3 regions of the Nonomuraea sp. JJY05 genome follow, and region 1 is predicted to be linked to each of the others. Evidence: riboswitches for the same ligand, from Rfam matches in the RefSeq annotation. Region 1 holds a riboswitch; each other region holds the start of a gene.
What was found. A riboswitch is a leader RNA that binds a small molecule or an ion and turns the genes downstream of it on or off. The one in region 1 is predicted to bind cyclic di-AMP.
Positions count from the first base shown of each region.

Region 2: linked by a shared signal. The riboswitch ahead of ACFKCF_RS15385 (C40 family peptidase) and the one ahead of ACFKCF_RS32735 (hypothetical protein) in region 1 are both predicted to bind cyclic di-AMP.
Region 3: linked by a shared signal. The riboswitch ahead of ACFKCF_RS27715 (coiled-coil domain-containing protein) and the one ahead of ACFKCF_RS32735 (hypothetical protein) in region 1 are both predicted to bind cyclic di-AMP.

Region 1 covers NZ_JBIEIS010000023.1:37,237-40,763, forward strand. Annotated here, with positions in the region: gene ACFKCF_RS32725 (MDR family MFS transporter) at 1-1,098, shown strand, start outside; gene ACFKCF_RS32730 (DUF5302 domain-containing protein) at 1,147-1,347, shown strand; cyclic di-AMP (ydaO/yuaA leader) riboswitch at 1,518-1,652, shown strand; gene ACFKCF_RS32735 (hypothetical protein) at 1,840-2,529, shown strand; gene ACFKCF_RS32740 (alpha/beta fold hydrolase) at 2,568-3,413, shown strand; gene ACFKCF_RS32745 (aminotransferase class III-fold pyridoxal phosphate-dependent enzyme) at 3,410-3,527, opposite strand, start outside.
Region 2 covers NZ_JBIEIS010000009.1:62,904-66,430, forward strand. Annotated here, with positions in the region: gene ACFKCF_RS15380 (NlpC/P60 family protein) at 97-1,071, shown strand; cyclic di-AMP (ydaO/yuaA leader) riboswitch at 1,465-1,628, shown strand; gene ACFKCF_RS15385 (C40 family peptidase) at 1,702-2,217, shown strand; gene ACFKCF_RS15390 (hypothetical protein) at 2,767-3,527, shown strand, end outside.
Region 3 covers NZ_JBIEIS010000018.1:9,416-12,942, reverse strand. Annotated here, with positions in the region: gene ACFKCF_RS27725 (DeoR/GlpR family DNA-binding transcription regulator) at 1-553, shown strand, start outside; gene galT (galactose-1-phosphate uridylyltransferase) at 550-1,629, shown strand; cyclic di-AMP (ydaO/yuaA leader) riboswitch at 1,694-1,835, shown strand; gene ACFKCF_RS27715 (coiled-coil domain-containing protein) at 1,841-2,797, shown strand; gene ACFKCF_RS27710 (DinB family protein) at 2,819-3,319, shown strand; gene ACFKCF_RS27705 (ATP-binding protein) at 3,329-3,527, opposite strand, start outside.

The DNA of each region.
Region 1 (3,527 bases):
TCGATGGCGTTGGTGATGGAGATGTTCCCGCCGGGTACGAACGGCGCCCGCGTGCAGGGCGCGCTCGGCGGCGTGATGGGGCTGACGTACCTGGCCGGGCCGTTCCTGGGAGGGTTGTTCACCGACCACGCGACCTGGCGGTGGGCCTTCTACGTGAACGTGCCGCTCGGGCTCGTGCTGATCGCGATCGTCGCGCGCCGCCTGCCGAACCGGCCGGGCGTGGGCGGCGGCGGGCGCCCCGACTACGCGGGCATCGCGGTCTTCACCGTGGCCATCAGCGCGCTGCTGCTGGGCCTGACGGAGAAGGGCCTGGACGGCCACACCTGGACCGACGCCGCCGTGGCCGGGCCGATCGTGCTCGCGGCCGCGTTGCTGGCGGTGTTCGTGCTGGTCGAGAGGCGGGCGGGCAGCCCGATCATGCCCATGCACCTGTTCGGCAACCGCACCTACACGCTCGTGAACGCCACGTCGTTCTTCACGGCCTTCTGCATGTACGCCGGCGTGGTGTTCCTGCCGCGCTACTTCCAGGAATCCCTCGGCGTCAGCGCCACCGAGTCGGGGCTGAGGATCTACCCGATGACGCTGGCCATGGTCGTGGGCAGCGTCATCATGGGCGCGCTCATGTCCAGGACGAGGGTCTACAAGCCGTGGCTGGTCGCCTCCCCGTTCCTGCTGGTCGCGGGCGCCCTGCTCTGCCTGAACCTGACCGCGCACACCGACGGCCTGCTGCTGGCCGGCTGGATGCTGCTGATCGGGCTGGGCATGGGCCCGATGCTGTCCGGCCTGACCGTGGCCTCCCAGCAGTCCGTCGAGCCGCAGTACATCGGCATCGCCTCGGCGAACCTGACCTTCTTCCGCCAGATCGGCGGCTCGGTGGCGCTGGCCGTCGGCGGCACCCTCTACACCTCGACGGTCACCGCGGACGCGCCCGCGCACGGCCTGGCCGCGGCGCACGCCTCCGCCGCGGCGGCGGTCATCCCGTCGCTGGGGGTGGCCGGTGCGCTGCTCGCCCTGGTGGCGCTGGTGGCCATGCCGGCCAGGCGGCTGGAGGTGCCCGCCACGCCGCAGAGCAGAGTTGAGGCCAGTTTCGCGTCATAAGCGGCGTCGTGCGAAGCTGTGATAGTCCCCAACACCATGGAGGTCCTCATGGCGGATACACCGGAGTCGGAAGTCAGCGAGACTCCCGAGGACGAGATGAAGCGCAAGTTCCGCGAGGCGCTGGAGCGCAAGCGCGGCCAGCACGCGGGCTCAGGCGCGGGTGGCAAGGGCGGCGACCCATCGAAGATCCACGGGACGCACGGTCCGGCTGCGAGTAAAAGATCGTTCAGGCGCAAGAGCGGCGGCTGAGGCCGGAAATTTCAAGGGGGTGCGGCAACGCCGTGCCCCCTTTCTCTATGCCCGGGGGCAGGTAGATCTTTACACCAATTCATGACGAACTGTTTGTGTTTGTCCGGAATACGTGGTTAGAGTGATGCCCACTTACCAGCCGGTGGCGTGGACCTTACCAAGAGGGGACCAGCCGGCTGGCGCCGAATCCCGATCACTCGGGAGCCGGGGACCCACCTCCCTGGGGTGAATCCGACCGCGTGTCGGTAGGGCATCTCCACGTCCGAACCCGTCAGCTAACCCGGTAGGCGAGATGGAGAGGACGTATGCATATCTTGAATGATCACGTAGAACATCCACACAGCGTGATGACGACCGCCCTCTGAGCGGTCCCTTTCTCAGGCTCGTTTCGCGCTCCGCGTAGCTTTCCCCCTGTCAGGTGCTTTGCCCTGCTACGCCCTTTTTCAAGCGAGCGCAACCTCCCTGCCCCCTCGCGAAGGACTTTACTTTTCCATGTCTGCACGTTTTGGCCTGCGTACCCTCGCTCTGCTCACCGCCTCCACCGTCGGCGCGCTCACCATCGCCGGCACCGCGGCCCACGCCGACTCCAACACGGACGAGAAGGTCCTGCTCAAGGGCTCGACCACCGCTTCGTACTTCTGGGACGACGCCTCCGGCCGCGCCGGGGACACCGGTCTGCCCGCCAGCGGCAAGCCCATGCAGAAAGGTTTGGCCGCCAGCCCGAGCTGGCCGCTCATGACCGAGGGCTACGTGATCCACGACGGCAAGAAACTGCCCTTCTTCGTCGGCGACCGCGGCCCGGGTGTGCCCTCCAACAACGGGGTCATGCTCGACCTGGACGGCAAGACGTTCGCGGAGCTGACCGGCGGCACGTTCAACATGGAGACGCTCGGCGTCGACGGCGTCGGCGGCCAGGGGCACATCAAGGTCGACTACGTCATCACCAAGTGGGGCAACGGTCCCGGCAAGAAGAACTACCCGGTCCCGTTCTCGACCGGCGCCTGGTCCGAGCACGACGACAACCCGGCCGAGCCCCCGGTGGGCGCCGCGGCCGTGCCGCCCGCGCCGGAGGCGGGGGAGTGGAGCGCCGGCACCGGCGCCGTCGTGGCCAGCGCCGTGGCCGCGGTGGGCGGCGGCGTGGCGCTCGCCAGCGACCGCGTCCGCAATCTCCTCAAGGGCTGAACTTTACGGACGTGGACCAGAATGTCATTCTGGTCCACGTGACCACCCGCGTAGCCGCGAACGGCATCGAAATCGCCTACGAGAGCTTCGGCTCGCACGAAGGACGCCCCCTGCTCCTCATCATGGGGCTCGGCGCGCAGCTCATCCACTGGGATGAAGGGCTCTGCCAGCTGCTGGCGGACCAGGGACACCACGTCATACGGTTCGACAACCGCGACGCCGGACTGTCCACGCACTTCCACGACCAGGGCGTTCCCGCGATGGGGGCGCCCTCGCCGTATCTGCTGGACGACCTGGCCGACGACGCGGCGGGACTCATGGACGCGCTGGGCTGGCCGGCCGCCCACGTGGTCGGGGCGTCGATGGGCGGCATGATCGCCCAGGCCCTGGCCATCCGCCACCCCGACCGGGTGCTGACCCTGACCTCGATCATGTCCACTCCCGGCCCCTCGGTGGCCCCGCCCACCGAGGCCGCGCTCGCCGCCCTCATGGCCACGCCCCCCGCCGACCGCGAAGCGGTCCTGGCACAGGCGTTGCGGACCTGGTCGGTCATCGGCTCGCCCGGATACGAGCTGGACCACGACCGGATCACCCTGCTGGCCGGACTCGCGTTCGACCGCTGCTTCGATCCCGGGGGGACGGCCCGGCAGCTCGCCGCCATCATGGCCTCGGGCGACCGCACGCTCGGGTTGGCCGGGGTGCGGGTGCCCACGCTGGTGCTGCACGGAGAGGCGGACCAGCTCGTCCCGGTCGCGGGCGGCCACGCCACGGCCGCGGCCGTCCCGGGCGCCCGGCTGGTGACCTACCCGGGCATGGGCCACGACCTGCCGCGCGCGCTCTGGCCGTCCGTCGTGGCCGAGATCGCCAAGCTCACCTCCGCCTAGCCGAAGTGGGCACGGGTCTCCGAGAACGCCTGGTCCGTGCCCTCCAGCGCCCTGGCCACGTCGGCCTCCGTGTGCGCGGCCGACATGAACCAGTTGTGCCACGGATGCAGGTAG
Region 2 (3,527 bases), on a different contig from region 1:
ATCGGCGTCGTATTACGAATTGAGCGGATAAGGTGTGACCCCAGCCGCCACTTCTGTACTATTTCGCCCCAGACGAAATCCCTGGGAGGCGACACAGTGAGGTTTGGCAGGGTGCCGGTGGCCGCGGGTCTCGCGTTCGGTCTGGTCCTGTCCCCTGTGGGAGCCGCCGTCGCTGATCCCAGGCCCACCCTCGGACAGGCCAAGGCCAAGCTCGAGAAGCTCAACGACAAGGCCGACAAGGTTGTCGACCGCTTCAACACGGCCACCGAGCGGTACAAGGCCGCCAAGAGCGCCTACACCAAGCTGAACGACCGCTACAAGACCAAGCTGGCCACGGTCGAGGACCTGCGCGCCCAGGTGATCGGCATGGCCGTCGACAGCTACAAGCTCGGCACCGACGTGACCACCTTGCCCGGCATGATGAGCGCGGACCGCCCCGACGACTTCCTGATGGGCCTGGCGCTGGCGGAGCAGATGGCGAGGGAGCGGGCGGAGAAGCTGGCCGCGTTCGACCGGGAGAACCGCGGGCTGAAGGCCGACCGCGACAAGGCGGAAGAGTCGCTGGAGGCGGCCGACCGGGAACGGGACGGGGTCGAGAAGGAGCGCTCGGAGATCATGAAGCTGATCGCCGAGCAGAAGAAGCTCCTGAAGAAGCTGGGCGCCTACAACCCGGGCAACCCGAACAGCGTCGGCATCCAGTACACCGGCCCGGCCTCGGGCAACGCCGCCGCCGTCCTGCGCTTCGCGTTCGCCCAGGTGGGCAAGCCGTACGTGTTCGGCGGGACGGGTCCCGGCGGCTGGGACTGCTCGGGCCTGACCCAGGCGGCGTGGCGCGCGGCGGGCGTGTCACTGCCGCGTACGACCTGGCAGCAGTGGGCCTGGGGCGCGAGCCGCAAGGTCTCACTGAACGCCCTCCAGCCGGGGGACCTCATCTTCAGCTCGAGCTTGGGTCACGTCAGTATCTACGCCGGCGACGGGAAAATCGTTCACGCGCCGCAGACGGGCGACGTGGTCAAGGTCGTCAAGCTCTCGTCGTACGGCGGCCGCCTCGTGGGCGCCATCCGCCCGTAGCCTACGACGCCCGATCGTTGTTCCCGGCGGCCGAACGGGACGCTATGGGAACGATCCACGCGTACGACGCGCCCCGCAGAAGCCGCAACAAGTGTGACAAACGCGACATTTGGGGCCTGACAAACGGGCGCGAAAGGAAGTGTGAGCAGTGTCACATTTCGGTAACGGAGCCTGGGGTTCCAGCAGGGATTTTCATCCTTACTGACTCCACTATCTGATCTTTACAAGCGGTGTCCCGCTTTGCCGATCCTTGACCCTTCGGCGTAGCTTCTGGCGACGTCGCGGTGAACAAGCCATGTCCTCCGCGAACCCGCACCGGTCCCTCCCGGTGTGAGACAGATAAAGATCCGCTGGTCAACCGCCCAAACGTCCCCATATCGACACATCGATCGGGCGGTCGGCCTGCCGAGTCCGTGCAGCCAGGAGGCACGGAGCCGGGGACCCAGAGATCCCAGTTCCCAGGGATCAGGGGGTGAATCGGCGCGCAGAGCGCGCCGTAGGGCGACTTCCAGGCCCGAATCCGTCAGCTAACCCGGTAGGCATTCGTGGAAGACACAAGGAGAAATCCTGTCTACCTCCCTGCATAACCCCCGTCTGTCCCGCATTGCCCTGAGTGGCGTAGCGCTCACGATGACCGTGACGGCCGGAGGTGCGATCCTCCATGCCCCAACGGCTCAGGCGGCCACGACCGAGTCCGCTTCGACGGCCAAGGCGGCCGCAACCGCCGGCACCTCGAAGACGACCTCGGCCGCGACGCTGAGGGCGGCCAAGGTCGCCCGTCAGAAGGTGAAGGCCAGCAAGGCCGTCGCCGTGGCCAAGAACCAGATCGGTGACCCGTACCGGTACGGAGCCACCGGCCCTGGTTCGTTCGACTGCTCCGGCCTCGTCCAGTACGCCTGGAAGAAGGCCGGGGTAAAGCTCCCGCGCGTGGCGGCCAGCCAGTTCGCCCGCATCAGGAACAAGGTCTCGTGGCGGAACCTCCAGCCCGGCGACCTGATGTTCTTCAGGGGGCTCGGCCACGTGGGCATGTACGTCGGCAAGGGCAAGATGGTCCACTCGCCTCGGACAGGCGAACGGGTACGCATCGACAAGCTGAGTGGATGGCGTCGGGCGTCGTTCGTCGGCGCTGTCCGTCCCGGCATGTGAAGAAGCCCCGCCCGGATCTTCCGGGCGGGGCTCTCCCATTGTCTGGTGGCTGTTCTTTCTATCTTTTACGGCGGAGCACGGGCGGCACCACCCGCCGTACGTGGCTGAGGGCCTCCAGGAAGACGCCCGCTGACCCGCACACGGCCCCCCACCGCAACGCCGCCCCCTCAACACACCCACCCCGCCACACGGGGACACAACTCACGGCCCCGCGACTCACGGCCCCGCGACCCACGGCTACGGTCCCGCCGCCCCGCGACCCCACGGCCCCACGGCCCCACGGCCCCCACGGCCCCACGGTCCGCAGGGTGATGGCTGACGGCTCGCGGACGGCTCAGGGGTGACGTGGTGGGCTCTCCGACCGATGGCAGGCGGCGTGTGGACCCCTCGCTCGCGATCCGCGGCGGATGGTGCGGGTGGACGGCGCTCAAGGATGCGCGATCCGTCGCCGGTCGTGTCGCCTGGCGCCCTCCGGTCGCGCCGGAGGGGGTCGAGTTCGGGGCGCGAAGTGGCCGGTCATGGGCCGGCGGGCGACTACGATCGGGCATCGTGTCAGGGCAGGTGAGTCGGCGGGCTGCGATCGTGTCCGTCCTGCTCCTCGCCCTGGCCCCCGCCAGCGCCGCCATCCCCGACTCTCCCGTCCTTCCCGCCGAGGTCCGCGGCCTGTGGGATGACGGTGAGGTCGTGGTCCGCGGGGCGCGTTCTGTGGTCGTCGGCCGACGCACTGAGCCCAGTGAGCCCGGTGACGCCAGTGAGCTCGGTGACATCGCGCGCAGGGCTGATCGGGCGGGGCAGCGGGTGTCGGCGGTGCTGGGAAAGTCAGTACGACCGCTCATAGTCGTTCCCTCGTCCGCGGCCGAGGCGGCCAGGCTGGCCGGGGTGGGGCGGGTCGACGGGCTGGCGGCCGTGGCCGATCGCGGTCGCGTGATCATCGTCCCCGAGTTCTTCGCCAAGCTGAACTCCACCGGCAAGGACGTCGTGCTCGCCCACGAGCTCACCCACGTCGTGGCCGGCACCGACCGCCTTCCCCCATGGCTCTATGAGGGGTTCGCCGACTACGTCGGCTATCGCGACTCCGGGCTCCCCGTGAGGACCGCGGCCGCCGAGCTCGCCGCCGAGGTGCGGGCCGGGAGGCTGCCGAAGGAATTGCCCGGACCTGCGGCTTTCGCGGCTGATGGGCGGGACCCCGTCCGGCTCGCGCGGGCGTACCAGGAGGCTTGGCTGGCGTGTCGCTTCCTCGCTGACCGGTTCGGTGAGAGGACGCTGGTGAGGCTCTACCGTGACGCCCGGGCGGGCGGCGTAGACCGGGC
Region 3 (3,527 bases), on a different contig from region 1:
CCAGCAGCAGGAGAAGGAGGCCATCGCGCGCCGCGCGGCCGGCCTCGTCCGGCCCGGCACGGCCGTGGCGCTCTCGGCGGGCACGACCACGTGGACGCTGGCCCGCCACCTGATCGCCGTCCCCGAGCTGACGGTGATCACCAATTCGATCCCCGTCGCCGAGGTCTTCCACCGCAACCCGCGTCCCGACCGCACGGTCGTGCTGACCGGCGGCGTGCGCACGCCGTCCGACGCGCTGGTGGGCCCGGTGGCCGTGGCCGCGATCCGCCGCCTGCACGTGGACACGCTGTTCCTCGGCGTGCACGGGATGAGCGTGCGGGCCGGGTTCACCACCCCCAACCTGCTGGAGTCGGAGACCGACAGGGAGCTGGTGACGGCCGCCGGCAGGCTGGTCATCCCCGCCGACCACACGAAGTGGAACACGGTCGGCATCAGCACCATCGCCGAGCTGACCGAGGCCGACGTGGTCATCAGCGACGCGGGGCTGCCTGAGGACGCACGCATGGAGCTGGCCGAACGGGCCGGAGAACTGATCATCGCGGAGGGCTCGTGAAGCGCACCATCACCCACCTGGCCGACGGCCGTGAGCTGATCTACTTCGATCGGCGGGACGACGCCGACCGGAGCGCGATCGACCGGCGGGTGCTCGACCCCCGGCCGGTGGCCTCCGAGTTGCGCTACGACCCGCTGACCGAGGAGTGGATCGCGGTGGCGGGGCATCGGCAGACGCGCACGTTCCAGCCGACCGGCTCGGCGAACGAGTGCCCGCTGTGCCCGTCGTCGGACACGCGGTCGACGGAGGTGCCGTCGTACGACTACGACGTGGTGGTGTTCGAGAACCGATTCCCCTCCTTCTCCGGCAATTTCGGGACTTACGCGGATGCGGGGGGCTTGAGTGAGGTCCGGCCGGGGGTGGGGCGGTGCGAGGTGGTCTGCTTCACCTCTGAGCATTCGTCGTCCTTCTCCAGGCTCTCCGACGGCCAGGTGGAGCTGGTCATGGAGGCGTGGGCCGACCGGACGGCCGAGCTGTCCGGGATCGAGGGCGTGGAGCAGGTGTTCTGCTTCGAGAACCGGGGTGAGGAGATCGGCATCACGCTGGCCCACCCGCACGGCCAGATCTACGCCTACCCGTACGTCACGCCCAGGACCAAGCTCCAGCTCGCCGCCGCCAGGCGCTACTCGAAGGGCAACCTGTTCGCCGACGTGCTGGCCGCCGAGCGGGCCGCGGGAACGCGCGTGGTGGCCGCCAACGAGCTGTGGACGGCGTTCGTGCCCGCCGCCGCGCGGTGGCCGTACGAGGTGCACATCTACCCGCACCGGCAGGTGCCCGATCTGGCCGCGCTGACGGATGAGGAGCGGTCGGCGTTCGCGCCCCTCTACACCTCGGTGCTGCGGGCCTTCGACGACCTGTTCGGCGTGGTGATGCCGTACATCTCGGCCTGGCACCAGGCACCCGTGCGGCAGGACCGCGAGCTCGGCTACCTGCACCTGGAGCTGTTCAGCATCAGACGGGCGCCGGGCAAGCTCAAATACCTGGCCGGGTCGGAGTCCGCGATGGGGGCCTTCGTGAACGACGTGCTGCCGGAGGAGGCCGCTCGGATGCTTCGATCACAAGTAGATCACTATTAGATTTCTAATGGGGGTCGCGTTACTCGTGATCTACCACTAACATCCCTTTTGTGCCGGCCGTAACATCCGGCACACGCCTAATCCCGGGCGAGTCGCCCGGGAGCCGGGGACCCATCCGCACCTGGGGTGAATCCACTTCGGTGGTAGGGCACGCAGCTCCCAGCCCGAACCCGTCAGCTAACCCGGCCGGCAGAGGGAGAGGAACATCCACGTGGCGGCTGTGTCCCCCGCGACTTTCGCCATCGGCCTCGTCACGGCCGCCGCCGTCGCACTCCTGCCGGCGACCGCGGCCTCGGCGGCGCCCAAGCCGTCGGAGGCCGAGCTCCGCGCCCAGCTCAAGCAGCTCAACGGCAAGATCGACAAGCTGATCGAGAAGTACAACCTCAAGCGCGTCGAGCTGGCCAAGGCGCAGGCGGCCGCCAAGGCGGCCAAGGAGCGGCTGACGGCCGCGGAGAAGACGCTGGCCGCCGCCGAGCAGCGGGTCGGCGAGCTCGCCAGGATGCGCTACCAGAGCCACGACCCGTCGCTGCCCTCCGTCCTGATGGTGCAGAACGGCGGCGGCGCCGCCCTGCTGGAGCAGCTGACGGCCGAGCGGCAGGCCCTGGTCCAGGGGGTGGCCAAGGCCCGTGACGACAAGAAGAAGGCCTCCGACGAGGCCGCCGCGCTGGCCACCCGGATCGGCGTGGACGCCAAAGAGGTCTCCGAACAGCGCGCCGAGGCCGAGGACGTCATCGACGACATCAAGAAGAAGCTCCAGGACCTCGTGCCGTTCGGCCCCGGCCGCAAGTCCGACGGCAGCTGGGCGCCCGAGCTGCCCACCGGCTCGGACAACATCACGGCCCGTACGCGGCTGATGAAGGCGGAGCTGGAGAAGAACTTCAAGCTGCCGTACACGGTGGGCTGCTTCCGCTCCGGCTCCAGCGGCGAGCACCCGCTGGGGCGGGCCTGCGACTTCATGATGAGCACCGGCGGCACGATGCCCGCGGCCATCAACAACGCCCTGGGCGACCGCATCGCGGACTGGGCGCTCAAGAACAAGGCCAAGCTCGGCGTCAAGTACGTGATCTGGAAGCAGCGCATCAACATGGGCTCGGGCTGGCGGGCCATGTCGGACCGCGGCAGCATCACCGAGAACCACTACGACCACGTCCACATCTCGATGTACTGAAGCTGGATAAGGTCGGACATCATGACTGACACCCGGATTCCGCCGGCTCTCACCGGCGATGAGCGGACCACGCTGAACAACTGGCTCGAATGGCACCGCGGCACCCTCGCAGTCAAGTGCGAGGGCCTGTCGGACGATCAGCTGCGCCTGCGCTCCGCCTCACCCTCGGCTCTGTCCCTGCTCGGTCTGGTCCGGCACATGGCCCACGTCGAACGCTCCTGGTTCCGCCGCGTGCTGAACGGCGAGGACCTCCCCAAGCTGTGGGACAAGGACCGCGACAACGACGCCGACTTCAAGGAGGTGGACAGCGCCTCCGTCAAGGAGGCCTTCACCACGTGGGAGGAGGAGATCGAGCGCGCCCGCGCCATCTCGGCCGCCAAGCCGCTGGACGCCGTCGGCGACCGCAACGGGCGGGAGTGCACCCACCGCTGGATCCTCATCCACATGATCGAGGAGTACGCCCGTCACAACGGGCACGCGGACCTGCTGCGCGAGCGCATCGACGGGGTGACCGGAGACTAGCGGGAGCGATCAGGGCTCGGTGCGGAACAACGCCCACACGGCCTTGCCGCCGCGCGCCAGCGGGTCCCAGCCCCAGCACTGGCTGTAGGTCTCGACGATGTAGAGGCCGCGCCCGTTCTCGGAGATGAAGTCCGGCTCCTTGGGGCGCGGCACCTCGTCGCTGGGGTCGGCCACCGCCAGCAGCACGTGCGGCTGTACGCGCATCAGC